One region of the Vibrio sp. DW001 genome, then DNA from elsewhere that is predicted to be linked to it. Evidence: predicted binding sites of a transcription regulator. Region 1 holds the regulator's gene; the other holds the start of a gene.
The links. Region 1 encodes MetJ, which represses methionine synthesis genes. Its sites were predicted from a motif close to TTAGACNTNTANANGTCTAA; they were not measured.

Region 1 (7,007 bases):
CGGCCACCAAGCCTGTCTGATCTTTAATTTCTTTGATAATAGAATGGGTACGGTCACGTTCACCAGAGTTTGCCCCGTAGGTAACCGACACAAATTTAGGTTGAAGTGTTTTCAAACGGTGCACAGAGTTCCACAATGTTTCTTCCATTTTTTCACTACTTGGCGGAAAAAATTCAAAAGAGACATTAATATCACCAAGCTCTGCGATATTCTGATTTAAGGCATCTAGATGACTAGCGTGTGAATAACTCATAGTTCTCTCTCATTCGGGCTGATCGAATTTGTATTTCCGTTTTGACGTTTAGACGTCTATATGTCTGTAGAATGTAATGAAATGAGATTAATGTCAACATGATGTTCATGAAAATTTTTCATGATATTGGTGAGAGATATTCAAGAGTTATGTCGGATGTACTAAGGTTGGTTAACATGAATTCGACTCTGGAGATAGATCGATACATCCATAGCAATGATAAGTAAAACCGCCACTGCCCCTTTAAAGACAGTGGCTAGCGTTTATATTTAAAACAGATTTGATAATCGATTAATATCCGATTGAATCGCCCCGGCGGTCACTTCTCTGCCCGCACCTGGTCCTCTAATCACCAACGGGTTGTCCTTATACCAAGCACTTTCTATCGCAAAGATATTGTCACAGGGAAGCAAGTTAGCCAATGCATGCTCTTTATTTAGTGCCTCAATGCCTACGGTTGCCTTACCACCTTTTTGTAAACGAGCCACATAGCGCAGTACTCTGTCTTCACGCTGTGCTTTTTCTAGGCGTTCGGCTAACTGTTCGCTTAGTAACTGACCTTGATCAAAAAACTGATCGATGGACAGGTCTTTCAACTCGTCCGGAACAAGAGAGGCCACTTTTACGCTCTCCGGTTCAATCGTCAACCCTGACTCACGCGCCAAAATAATGAGTTTGCGCATTACATCTGACCCGTCTAAGTCGCAACGAGGATCTGGTTCCGTTAACCCTTGTTGCCAAGCCAATTCAACCAATTCGCTAAATGGGATAGACCCATCAAACTGTTGGAAAAGCCACGATAGAGTACCTGAAAATATGCCAGAGAATGCGGTGATTTCATCGCCACTTTCGCGCAAATCGCGAACCGTATGATTGATCGGTAACCCTGCACCCACGGTTGCATTATATAGCCAATGACGCCCTGTTTTTGCAAATGCATCCTGTACTTTATGGTAAAACTCACTTGAAGCAGAGCCCGCCACTTTATTGGCAGAAATTAGGTGTAAGCCTTTTTCAGCAATATCGGGGTATTTCATTGATACCGCTTCACTCGCCGTCACGTCTAATACGATTACCTCATCATACTCTTGTTGGTGACTGAGTTGCTCTAGCCATTCATTACCATCACTTTCTATTGCTTCATCTTCATAACGACTAAGTACACTCGAGGCCTCAATACCGGCCATATTCATCCAATATGTCTGGCTACCCACTACACCTATTAAATCAAAACTCATACCTCGACGTTTTTCTATTTCACCTTTCTGTTTAGCGAATAGTTCGAGCCAACTAGAACCGATATTGCCTTTACCACATAAAACCAAACCAACTCGCTTTTGTGCCTGAAAGAGTTGAGTGTGAATTCCCTGAACTAAAACAGAGGTGTTAGACGTACGTAAAACGGCCGCTAAGCTCAAACCCGATTCCGCTTCACACATAAATTCGACGGGTGCATTTTTTAACTGCTGATAAAAGCCATGGCTATGAATCGGGTTTTTCGTTACACCAGCACCAACAGCGGCGACCATTGAATAGCCTTCTTTAAGCCGAATATCTGCCTCCGTTGCCGAGTCATGTAGATAACTAAGGGCACCAGATGCGACTTCTGCTGTGTAAGCAAGAAGCAGCTCGCCTTGATCCGCTTGGACTTCATAAGCCAACGGTTGTAATTGAGCACGTTGGAGTCTTTGTAACACTTCTTCTTTGGCTCTTTCAAATTCATGTGCGTGGCTAAATATCAGCTCAATAAGCAAAACTTCATCAAGGGAGGTCACTATCTTTGCCCCTCTACCCGAAGCCAGTACTCTTTCGATTCTGGTTGAGCCGGCTTCTGGTTGGTAACTACATCTAAGCTCTAAATCCATTGCACTTTGGGCCACGGGTTGCAGTGTTCTGCTATGTAACACAGGTGCCGCCAACCTAGCTAGCTCACTGGCCTCATCTAAGCGTAGAAGAGGCAATAAACAGGCATCATTAACCTTTCGAGGATCGGCACTATAGACACCGCAGACATCGCTCCAAATGGTCACTCTATCAGCTTCCGCTAATGCACCAATGACAGTGGCAGAGTAATCAGAACCATTTCGGCCAAGCAAAACCGTATCCCCTTGACGATTCTTGGCCATAAAACCTGTAATCACTAATCGGTGTTGAGAATGCTGTGCCAATACTTCTTTCAATAATGGCCATGAGCTTGAACGATCAACCTCTGGTTGCGTGCCGATATCCGCTCTCAAAAAGTCACGTGAGTCGATAGCAACTGCCGCCATTTTTGCTTGACACAAGAGTTGTGAAAGCAACCTTGAAGACCACACTTCACCAAGCCCAAGAACCTCGGCTTCTTGCTCTAATGTTAATGGGGCTTGTAAATCACCTAGGGCAGAAAACTCGGTATGAAGATGCTCCAACATTTTATTGGGTTCATCCATTAACTGCTGTATCAAATCCGACTGAAATCGACGCAATTCCATCAATATTTCATGTGCCGTTCGTCCATCTTTCTTTAGAGCACTCAGCCAATGGATGAGTTGATTGGTCGTGTCTCCAGCCGCAGAAACAACAATTAAATCTTCACTTTGAGAGTACTCGGCAAGAATATTCCTTACTCGTTTATAACACTCTGGATTGGCTAAACTACTTCCACCAAATTTATGAAGTTGGCGCATAACGGTCATTTAAACTGTCTCCTGAACTTTTTTAAATGCATTATCAAGATCTTCGATAAGGTCTTCACTATCTTCTAGCCCAACCGATAGCCTTAACAGTGTTTGTGCTATTCCCGCTTCTTTTAAGGCCTCTTCACCCATTGCTCGATGTGTCATCGAGGCAGGATGACAGATTAAGCTTTCTACGCCACCAAGCGACTCTGCTAGTGAAAAGAGCGATAAAGCGCCAACAAACTCTTTGAGCTTATCCATCGGGCCATTAAAATCAAAACTCAACATAGAACCAAACCCAGATTGCTGCTTTTTCGCAATTTCGTGGCCCGGATGATCTGGCAAACTTGGGTGATATATAGTGCCTACAAGGTCCTGTTTTGAGAGAAAAGCTAGGATCTCTCGAGAACTCTCTTCATGAATTCTCATCCGAGCACCTAAAGTTCGTATGCCGCGTAACGTCATGTAGCTATCAAACGGCGTACCTGTCGCCCCAATACAGTTTCCCCACCACGCAAGCTCTTCAGCATGTTCTTCTGTCTTGGTGACGATAACTCCCCCAATCACGTCCGAATGACCATTAATATATTTGGTTGTAGAGTGAATCACAAAATCTGCACCTAGATCTATAGGCTTTTGGTATATAGGTGTCATGAAGGTATTATCGACTGCGACCAGCGCACCAACAGCGTGCGCTTTCTCGCACGTTTCTTGAATATCAACCACTCTAACCAATGGATTAGACGGCGTCTCTAGTAGCACCAGTTTCGGTTTTTTAGCTAATGCTTCATCCAGTGCGCTTAGATCGGACTGATCAATAAATAAAACGTTAAAGTCCCCTTTTTGAGCCCGAGTATTAAAAAGTCGGTAGGTACCGCCGTAACAATCATTCGGTGCAATAATAAGGTCATCAGGCCCAATAAAAGTAGAAACCCAGAGGTTTAACGCCGACGTTCCGCAATTAGTCACTACCGCACCCTTTCCCGACTCAAGATCGGAAAGGGTTTGCTCTAACATGCCCCGATTTGGATTTCCTGAACGGGTATAATCATATTTAGGCACATCACCAAAACTTGGAAAGCTATAATTGGTAGACAAGTAAATTGGAGGCACAACGGCATGAAACTGAGAGTCAGATTCAATGCCCGTTCGAACGGCGATAGTGGCGGGTTTCTTTTGTTTCATGTGCTAGCTTTCCTTTGCGATCAATTCAGTTATCATTTTTCTTTATCCGCTAACTATAACTGAATCTCGAACGTTAGAATTAATAACAAGACACTTTACTGGTAGTTTTTTAAGACGTCAATAGCTCTAGACGTCTATATGTCTTTGCTTATGGCAGTAAATCCCGCTAGAATTCTATCCCATAATTGTTTTATGACTATTTTGACAAAGGTGAGCAATGGCTGATTGGAATGGCGAATACATAAGTCCATACGCAGAACATGGAAAAAAGAGTGAGCAAGTTAAGAAGATCACCGTTTCCATCCCTCTGAAAGTTTTGAAAATTTTGACTGATGAGCGAACTCGTCGTCAGATAAATAACCTACGACACGCAACGAATAGCGAACTGCTTTGCGAAGCATTCTTGCACGCTTATACGGGTCAACCATTACCAACAGATGAAGATTTGAGAAAAGATCGTCCTGATGATATTCCAACTGAAGTTAAAAAATTAATGACAGAAATGGGAATTGAATTTGAAGCGTTTGACGAAGAATAATTAACCAGTTGGGAAAGTACTTCACCCAATTGAATTAATTGCACAAGCGCGATTACTTTTCTATTTACTTAATACTCATAACCCCGTCATTCCTGTTTTCTCAGGAATGACGGGGTTATGAGATAAAAAATCTATGTCTTCTATTTTGAAGCGCTTTTAGCACATGTAGTTCTCTGGTAGTTCAATTCTCGCAACACCAGACTCTACTGCGGCTACCGCGACGGCTCTGGCAACACGTGGAAGCAAACGTGGGTCCATTGGCTTTGGTATAATATACTCTTTACTGAACTCAAGTTTACTTACCCCAGCAGCCTTCAATACACCTTCCGGTACAGGTTCTTTAGTCAATTGACGAATCGCTTCAACTGCGGCCAATTTCATCTCTATGTTTATTTCACTTGCACGCACATCTAACGCGCCACGGAAAATAAACGGAAAGCAGATAACATTGTTTACTTGGTTTGGATAGTCTGAACGACCCGTCCCCATAATTAAGTCATCTCTGACTTGGTGTGCAATCTCGGGTTTAATTTCAGGATCTGGATTTGAGCAAGCAAATACAACGGGTTTATCAGCCATCAATTTCAATGCTTCAGCTGGTAACAGATCTGGCCCTGATACACCTAAGAACAGATCAGCACCTTCAATAACATCCTCCAACGTACGTTTGTCTGTATTGTTGGCGAACATTTTTTTATATTCATTTAGATCTTCGCGACGAGTATGGATAACACCCTTGCGATCCAACATGTAGATTTTCTCACGCTGAGCGCCACATTTAATCAGAAGTTCCATACATGCTGTAGCGGCAGCACCAGCACCAAGACAGACGATGGTTGATTCCTCAAGCGTTTTACCTTGAAGCTCTATGGCATTAAGCATGCCTGCTGCTGTAACAATTGCAGTACCATGTTGGTCATCATGAAACACAGGTACATCACAACGCTCGATAAGTTGACGTTCAATCTCAAAACAATCCGGGGCTTTAATATCTTCTAAATTGATACCACCAAAGGTATCCGCGATGGCTGCGACGGTGTTTACAAACTCTTCAGTAGTCCGGTGCTTAACTTCAATATCGATGGCGTCTAAATTAGCAAACCGCTTAAAAAGCAGAGCTTTACCTTCCATCACTGGCTTTGACGCCATTGGACCTAAGTTACCTAAACCTAAAATAGCAGTACCATTAGATATGACAGCAACCGTATTACCCTTTGCCGTGTACTTGTACACGTTATCAACATTCTGTGCTATCTCCCGTACTGGCTCGGCAACGCCGGGGCTATATGCCAGCGCTAGATCTTCAGCAGAATCGGCAGGTTTAGTGAGTGCTATCGCCGTCTTACCTGGAGTCGGGTAAGCGTGATAATTAAGTGCTTGTTGACGAAAGTCATCTTGTTGGGTGTCTTCGGACATCAGATTTATTTCCAGTTGTAATTGGCAGGGGAGGTTTTTGGTATTCAGATAGATAGTAAATGATCGCGACAAAACTTCCTACATAGAAAAAGGTTTAAGTCATAAAGTTTATTTTACTGTGAGATCAAAAAAAGGACGCATAAGCGTCCTTTTTTATTCGGAATTACAACATAGCAATTACTTGCTAGATAGTGCACCGAAACGTTTGTTGAAGCGATCTACACGTCCGCCAGTATCAACGTTACGTTGCTTACCAGTGTAGAACGGGTGACATTTGTCACATACGTCTAGGTGGATAGATTCTTTTGCAAGAGTTGAGTTAAACTCAAAAGAATTACCGCAAGAACAAGTTGCGCTAACTGCTTTGTATTCTGGGTGGATACCTGTTTTCATGGGAAAACCTCATTATAGGCCGTGTCGCCATTCGATTCTAAGCCGAACACCACACGTATTTACACAAATTGGCATAAATTGATATACCGTCAAGGCGCAGTATACTAATGAAACACGCCATTGGAATCAACTTATTTGAATCTTTTTTCAACAAATTCTTCTTTTCGCGCCTAAATGACTCGCTCTGCGCACATTTTTGTCTACCACTTCCCCCTCGTAGTATGACACTTTCGTTCCAGCCAATGAGCATCTCTCGTAATTACATTGCGCATCAACTACACTATCCCCCTCGTTTCATTAAGCTGACTACTCATCAATAATGCGTCCAACCATTGCTCAAATTGCCCTACCAGTGCCGCTAGACAAGAGGTTTGATTATCTCATTCAAGCTCATCAATTTCCGGTTATCGGTGGTCGTGTATCCGTTTCATTTGGTAGGCAAACACTTGTTGGAATAGTTACTGCAATGGTTCATCAATCTGATTTCCCAATAAATCAACTAAAAAGCATCAAGCAAGTATTAGATGTCGAGCCTATTTGGCCTGATAACCTTTACACACTTCTT
Region 2 (7,007 bases), 1.0 Mb from region 1:
TGCAAGACGTCGGTCGCTCATTCAGTCTCTTTATTATTACGTCCAGTTTATTGGGGCTTTGTTTTGTTGCGCTAGCTTATATCATCAGCGTATCGGTTTCTGAGAAGTCTAAAGCCGCAGGTATTGCATTGATCATATGGTTGTTTTTTGTTCTTGTTTTCGATCTGGTATTGCTGGGACTGTTGGTGGGTTCTAGTGAAGCGATAACTCAACACGGCTTGGTTCAGTTGATGATGTTTAATCCTGCCGACTTGTTTCGATTAATCAATTTGTCTTCACTGAACAGCAGCGATGTCAATGGCGTGCTTGCGGTGGCTATCAATAGCAGTTTCTCTACCAGCACGCTACTCGGCGCAATGGTGGCATGGGTGGTTATTCCTTTGGGTATTACATTAATTATTTTTAGACAAAAAAACTTATAAGAGGCATGAAATGATGAAAGAAAAAACGACAAAATGGACTCTATTACTTGCCCTGTGTATTGGGCTAATTGGCTGCGGTGAGACCTCTCAAGAAAAAATGTTAAAACAAGCCGTTGCGATAGAAAGCAGTGATGAGTGTCATCTTTGTGGCATGATCATCTCTAACTTCCCAGGGCCTAAAGGCGAGGCGTATCAAACGGGTCGTGAAGAGGTAATGAAATTCTGCTCAACGCGAGATCTCTTTGCGTACTTGTTACAGCCTGAGAATGAAAGACAGGTTCAACAAGTCTTTGTGCATGATATGAGCAAGACACCATGGCAACAACCAAACGATGAGCACTTTATTGATGCCAAAACAGCGTGGTTTGTTATAGGGTCGAGTCAAAAGGGTGCGATGGGTAAAACGCTTGGCAGTTTTAGCAAACAAGAAGATGCTAAAGCGTTTAGTACAGAATTTGGTGGTGAGCTTTATCAGTTTAAAGACATTACGATTGATATTATTTAGAACGTTGTAGTTGAAATTAGGCCGATAAAAAATGCTAGTCAGTTACCTGACTAGCATTTTTAATATGAACAATTCGCTTTCCGTTAATCTAGATTAACTGGCCATCATAGGTACAAGAACAACCGTTCCTATAATCACAGTGATTAGACCTGCAAACACAGGTACCGACGTTCTTTTTACGACTTCGAATGGGCTGATCTTACCCATACCTGATGTTGCGACAATAACGCCAGAAACAGGTGAAATAGTACGACCTAAATTCGATGCTTGAAGCATTGGAATAATTAGGAAGGCTGGGTTTAGACCCAGTTTATCGGCTAATGCTGGTGCTAGTTCAACGAACGCGTAAAACGGCGCATTACCAGAACCAGTTGCGACTGCAGCAGCAACGGTCAAAACAGTTAATAGAAGCATCAGAGCAATACCGCCTGCGCCTGCTTGGTCAGCTAGGTGAAGAAGGTTATCAATAGCACCGATAGACATTAGACCTTGAGCAAAAACACCCGCCGCAACCAATAGCATGACGACACCTTTGAAAGCATCCGCCATACCTTCATAGCAAGAATCCATATCTTCTAACGTTTCTCTACCTTTAAAGCCTTTGGTTATGTAATCGACCATAGCACCGATGAATATCGATAAAACAACAATGGTATAAATGTCTAGGCTCAAACCTTCAATCGTTCTGCCGTTAAACAAAAATACACCGAAAATAGGAAGGAACGGAAGCGCCGCGTAATACGCTGGTGCTTTAACTTCCATAGTAGAGATGTCTACTTTTTCCATTGGTGTGTTTTCTTTTTTGTCTAAATACTTGTTCCAAAAATAGGCAGCAGCAGACATGACAACAATGGCACAAAGTGAAACTGGCAGTACGGTTTGAACAGCAAAGACATCCAATGCCATGCCGGCTTTTTCAGCAGCAACCACAACATCACCAGATGTCGGAGATAGAATGATGGCAGCAGGAGAAGCACAAACGGCGACAGCCGCTGGACGGGAGATACCCATTGCCGTCATCATCGGGAATAATGTTGCCATTAAGAGCACACCAAGACCCGTTGCTGAACTTACAGCAAGAGACATAAGGCAGGCAACAATATAAGCAGCAACTAAAAGAATGTAAGGTGACTTAATGACAGCTAAAGGTTTTGAAAATTGTTTTACTACTACATTATTTGCACCAATATGGGTCATATAAGCCGCAAAACCACAAAGCAACATGATTTGCATGCCTAAACCACCACCACGATGTTTTAGCATAAACTTGATGAATTCTAGTGAATCTGTGAAATAATTACCTGTTGAAGCGATTTTGGCCGGTAAAACCGTATGGCCAAGTATACCTGTTAAGATAAGGAGCAACAAACCCGCTGTAAGCAGTATCCCTGCTGGTCTGTAACCTTTTACAATGAAGTAACCCACTCCGATTGTTATTACCAATCCAATGATTAGTTCTAGCATTTCTACCTCTGCAATAAATTAAGAAAAAGTCTTTTCGAGGCGAAATTAAAGCACTTACGCATTAAATTCCGTGATCTATATTAAGTATTTTTGCATCTTTCTGCTCAATTTCACCTTACGCGATGGCGCCCACATTTTCAGCTGCTTTTTTTAAAATAACTGGAAGATAATAACGTAACTCTTTCACGAAAAAAATGAAATGTAAACACAATATTGCAACTATTAAGCAACATTTTAACCCTATAAACATGAGGGGTAATTTTCCTATTTTATTCGTTTGAAAGGAGCATGGGATGGATATATCGTATTATATCCATCCCATGAGTGTCTTTTATCAAGGAAGAGGCGAGTACTGACGGATGTATTAAGTTTTTTGCTTATGACAATTCAATACGCAGTGTTTTTGCGGCAGAAACTAGGTTTGCAAGCGCGGCTTCAGTTTCAGGCCAGTTACGCGTTTTCAAGCCACAATCAGGGTTTATCCATAAACGTTCAACTGGGATTTTTTCTGCGGCTTTCTTCATCAAATTCACAATCCATTCTTCAGAGGGAATGTTTGGTGAGTGTATATCGTAGACGCCGGGACCAATTGCATTTGGATAATTAAACGCTTCAAATGCTTTCAGAAGTTCCATATTAGAACGAGAGGTTTCGATTGTAATGACATCGGCATCTAATGCGGCGACGGAATCAATAATTTCATTGAATTCGCTATAACACATGTGAGTGTGAATTTGAGTCTCTGGATTAGCACCTGCAGCCGAGATCTTAAACGCGTCTACCGCCCATTCCAGATACTCAGCATGGCGACTCTTTTTAAGCGGTAGGCCTTCACGAATGGCAGGTTCATCTATTTGTATAATGTTAATACCTGCATCTTGTAAATCTGACACCTCGTCTCGTAGCGCGAGTGCCAACTGATTTGCGACCTCTTTGCGTGAGATGTCCTCTCGTGGAAATGTCCAACATAGAATGGTCACTGGGCCTGTTAACATCCCTTTCACTTTCTTGGTCGTTAATGATTGAGCATAAGTGGACCACTCAACGGATATTGGTTTTTCTCGTTCAATATCTGCGATCACTATCGCCGGTTTCACACAGCGTGAGCCATAACTTTGTACCCAACCAAACTTCGTTGTTTGGAAACCTGATAAGTTCTCAGCAAAGTACTCTACCATGTCATTACGTTCTGCTTCTCCATGAACCAATACATCTAGACCTAGCGCTTCTTGACGTTCTATCGCATCGGCAATGTGCCCTTTCAAGGTTAGTGCATAATCCGATGTTGATACTTGACCGGTACGAAAGGCGTTACGTTGGACGCGAATTTCACTTGTTTGTGGGAAAGACCCAATCGTCGTTGTTGGAAGTAATGGTAAACCTAAAACGTCAGATTGACGTGCAGAGCGTTCGGAATATGGTGCACTTCGTTCTGCGAGCTCTTTGGTAATAGAACTGAGACGGTTTTTAACCTGTGGCTTATTTACTTGCAATGAACTTTTACGTGAGACAATAGGTTGACTGTAAGTTTCACAATGTAAAATGGCCTTTTGGTCCCCATCAAGAGCGGCACCCAACACACTGACTTCGGTTACTTTCTGTTTTGCGAACGCAAACCAACTTTTCACTTCTTCATTAATCTGGTCTTCTAATCCCAGATCCACTGGGCTATGTAAAAGTGAGCAGGAGCTTGCTATCCATAATTTATCACCGAGCTTTTCTTTTACGGGCTGGAGTTTAGTTAACTGAGAAGCGAGATCGGTACGCCATACATTGCGACCATTGATGACACCCGCAGAAAGAACCCAATCATGCGGCAATTTTCTTAATACTTCATCGAGCTGCTCTGGTGCGGCTGACAGATCAATGTGGAGGCCATTAACAGGAAGTTTAACGATCTGGTCAAGTGTGTCTGTTACCGTATCAAAATAGGTTGTTAATAGGATTTTAAGGTCGCTTTGTAGTGCTTGATAGGCGACTTCAAAGGAATTAGACCACGGTTCGTCTAGTTCAAGAGAAAGAATTGGTTCGTCTATTTGCACCCATTCAATACCTAGCTTAGAAAGCGTTGTCAAAATAGTTTGATAAGCGGTTAATAAACGAGGTAACAATGACAAACGGTCAAAACCTTCGTCTACTTCTTTACCAAGATAAAGGTAGGATATGGGTCCGAGGAGTACCGGTTTTACTTTATGATTTGCTTTTATCGCTTCCTCTATTTCATCAAACAGTTGTGGCCAACTTACCTGAAAAACGTCATCTTTGCTGAATTCAGGGACAATGTAATGGTAATTAGTATTGAACCATTTTGTCATGTCTGATGCTGCTTTATCTTTTTTTGTATCAGAATTTCCACTACAGCATATAGATTGCGTTTTCGATTGGCCGCGGGCAATACGAAACAGGGTATCAAGGTCAGGGTTAGCTTCTTTGTGTCGCTTGGGTTCGTGTCCAAGAAGAAGTGTGGTGGTGAGTACATGATCGTACCATGCAAAATCACCTGCGGCAGCAAAGCTTAAATTCGCGTCAGCTTGGACTGCCCAGTTTTGACGCCTTAATTTACGGCCTACCGCTTTTAGATCGGATTGATTACTTTCACCTCGCCAATATTTTTCTAGAGCAACTTTTAATTCTCTTTGTTCTCCAATACGTGGGTAACCTAAGATATGAGTTGTCGTTGTCATGTGTCTATTCCTTATGTGTTGAGTTTATGTTTTAGAATGTCCATTCTTACTTTTTTATTGTGTTTACATCCATTAGGGATGTCTGGACGTCCAAAATATTACTCTAAACGGAATCATGAACAATCTCTAAGTATTCATCTTGATTATTAGTATTTTGCATGATTAGTGACTTCGGTTGATTGTTGCGGCTATAGGTTGTTGTTTTGTTGGATTTAAATGCCTGTTTTATAAGTAATCATTAGTAATGTAATCAGTGTTTTTGATGATTATTATGCTAGGTTGGATAAGACATAGAGCGAGGTGAAAATCGCTTGTTTAGCTACACAGAGAGACGGCAAATCGAAGAAAAATCAGGAACATTTACATAGCAACTTGCGTTAGAATTAGTCTGTTGGGGTAACAATTTTAGAAAGTACGACTCGAATGAAGTACACTAGACCCTCACAATCAAATGGAAATTTTTCTAAATGAGGACCAATGGATACCAAAAAAGATAAATACAGTATTAATAATACCGACTACACGGTCGGACAAGATAATATTCAAAAGTGGGGTTTTGATGTACATAATCCTGTTTTTGGGATCAGCGCTTCCTTAATCGGCCTCTTTTTAATTGCGATCTTGCTGGTTGAACCGGAAACATCAAAGTCCATATTGGACGGGTTAAAGTGGCAAATAATTGGTGCTTTTGATGGCCTATTTATGTGGTCAGCCAATATTTTTGTCGTTTTTTGCTTGGCAATGATTGTTTCGCCATATGGTAAAATCCGTATAGGGGGAGATGAAGCCAAAACCGATTATACGATGATGTCATGGATAGCAATGCTATTTGCGGCAGGTATGGGTATCGGTCTAATGTTCTGGGGAGTTGCAGAACCAGTTGCGTACTTTACCGGATGGTACGAAACGCCACTCAATGTTGCTGCTAACACACCAGAAGCGGCCAAGCTTGCACTTGGTGCAACCATGTTCCACTGGGGACTTCACCCGTGGGCAATTTATGGTGTTGTCTCTCTTTCTCTTGCATTCTTTGCGTACAATAAAGGCTTGCCGCTCTCTATGCGTTCGGTCTTTTATCCGATTCTAGGCGACCGTACTTGGGGTTGGCCGGGACATATCGTTGACATTTTAGCCGTACTTGCCACTTTATTTGGTCTTGCTACATCACTTGGACTTGGCGCTCAACAAGCAGCCAGTGGATTTCACCATGTATTCGGTATTGATAATGACTTAACGTTGCAAGTTATTATTATCTTCGTTGTGACTTTATTAGCGGTTGTTTCAGTGGTTCGTGGTATTGATGGTGGCGTAAAAATCATCAGTAATATCAACATGCTTTTGGCGCTAGCGTTATTGGTGTTTGTTGCCATGTTGACTGCTGCAGTGTCTATGGGGACCATACCGACTACCGTCATGGGGTATATTGAAAACATTATTCCGTTAAGTAATCCAGTTGGTCGTGAAGATCAAGCTTGGATGCATGGTTGGACTGTTTTCTATTGGGCATGGTGGATCTCATGGTCACCTTTTGTCGGCATGTTCATTGCTCGCATCTCACGTGGCCGTACTATTCGTGAATTCGTGACGGCAGTATTGATTGTTCCAACGGTAGTTACGACGCTTTGGATGTCGGTATTTGGTGGTGTGGCAATCAATCAGGTTGTTAATAACATCGGTACGTTAGGTGAAAAAGGATTAACAGAAGTACCGCTTGCCATGTTCCAAATGTTTGATGCACTGCCAATGTTGGGCAGTACTCTGTCTATTTTGGCCGTTGTGTTAGTGTTGGTCTTCTTTGTGACGTCATCCGATTCCGGTTCATTGGTTATTGATAGCATCACATCAGGTGGCAAAGTGGATGCACCCGTTCCTCAACGCGTATTCTGGGCATTGGTTGAAGGTGCTATTGCTGCGGCTCTTGTTTGGGTGGGT

Region 2: the regulator MetJ is predicted to act here: its motif matches at 5,150-5,169, upstream of metE (5-methyltetrahydropteroyltriglutamate--homocysteine S-methyltransferase).

The regions. Positions count from the first base shown of each region.
Region 1 covers NZ_CP091975.1:3,525,500-3,532,506, forward strand. Annotated here, with positions in the region: gene metF (methylenetetrahydrofolate reductase) at 1-253, opposite strand, end outside; gene L3V77_RS16110 (bifunctional aspartate kinase/homoserine dehydrogenase II) at 523-2,928, opposite strand; gene L3V77_RS16115 (O-succinylhomoserine (thiol)-lyase) at 2,929-4,095, opposite strand; gene metJ (met regulon transcriptional regulator MetJ) at 4,313-4,633, shown strand; gene L3V77_RS16125 (malic enzyme-like NAD(P)-binding protein) at 4,790-6,049, opposite strand; gene rpmE (50S ribosomal protein L31) at 6,227-6,442, opposite strand; gene priA (primosomal protein N') at 6,762-7,007, shown strand, end outside.
Region 2 covers NZ_CP091975.1:2,496,296-2,503,302, reverse strand. Annotated here, with positions in the region: gene L3V77_RS11325 (ABC transporter permease subunit) at 1-422, shown strand, start outside; gene L3V77_RS11320 (nitrous oxide reductase accessory protein NosL) at 433-927, shown strand; gene dcuC (anaerobic C4-dicarboxylate transporter DcuC) at 1,021-2,391, opposite strand; gene metE (5-methyltetrahydropteroyltriglutamate--homocysteine S-methyltransferase) at 2,769-5,075, opposite strand; gene L3V77_RS11305 (BCCT family transporter) at 5,553-7,007, shown strand, end outside.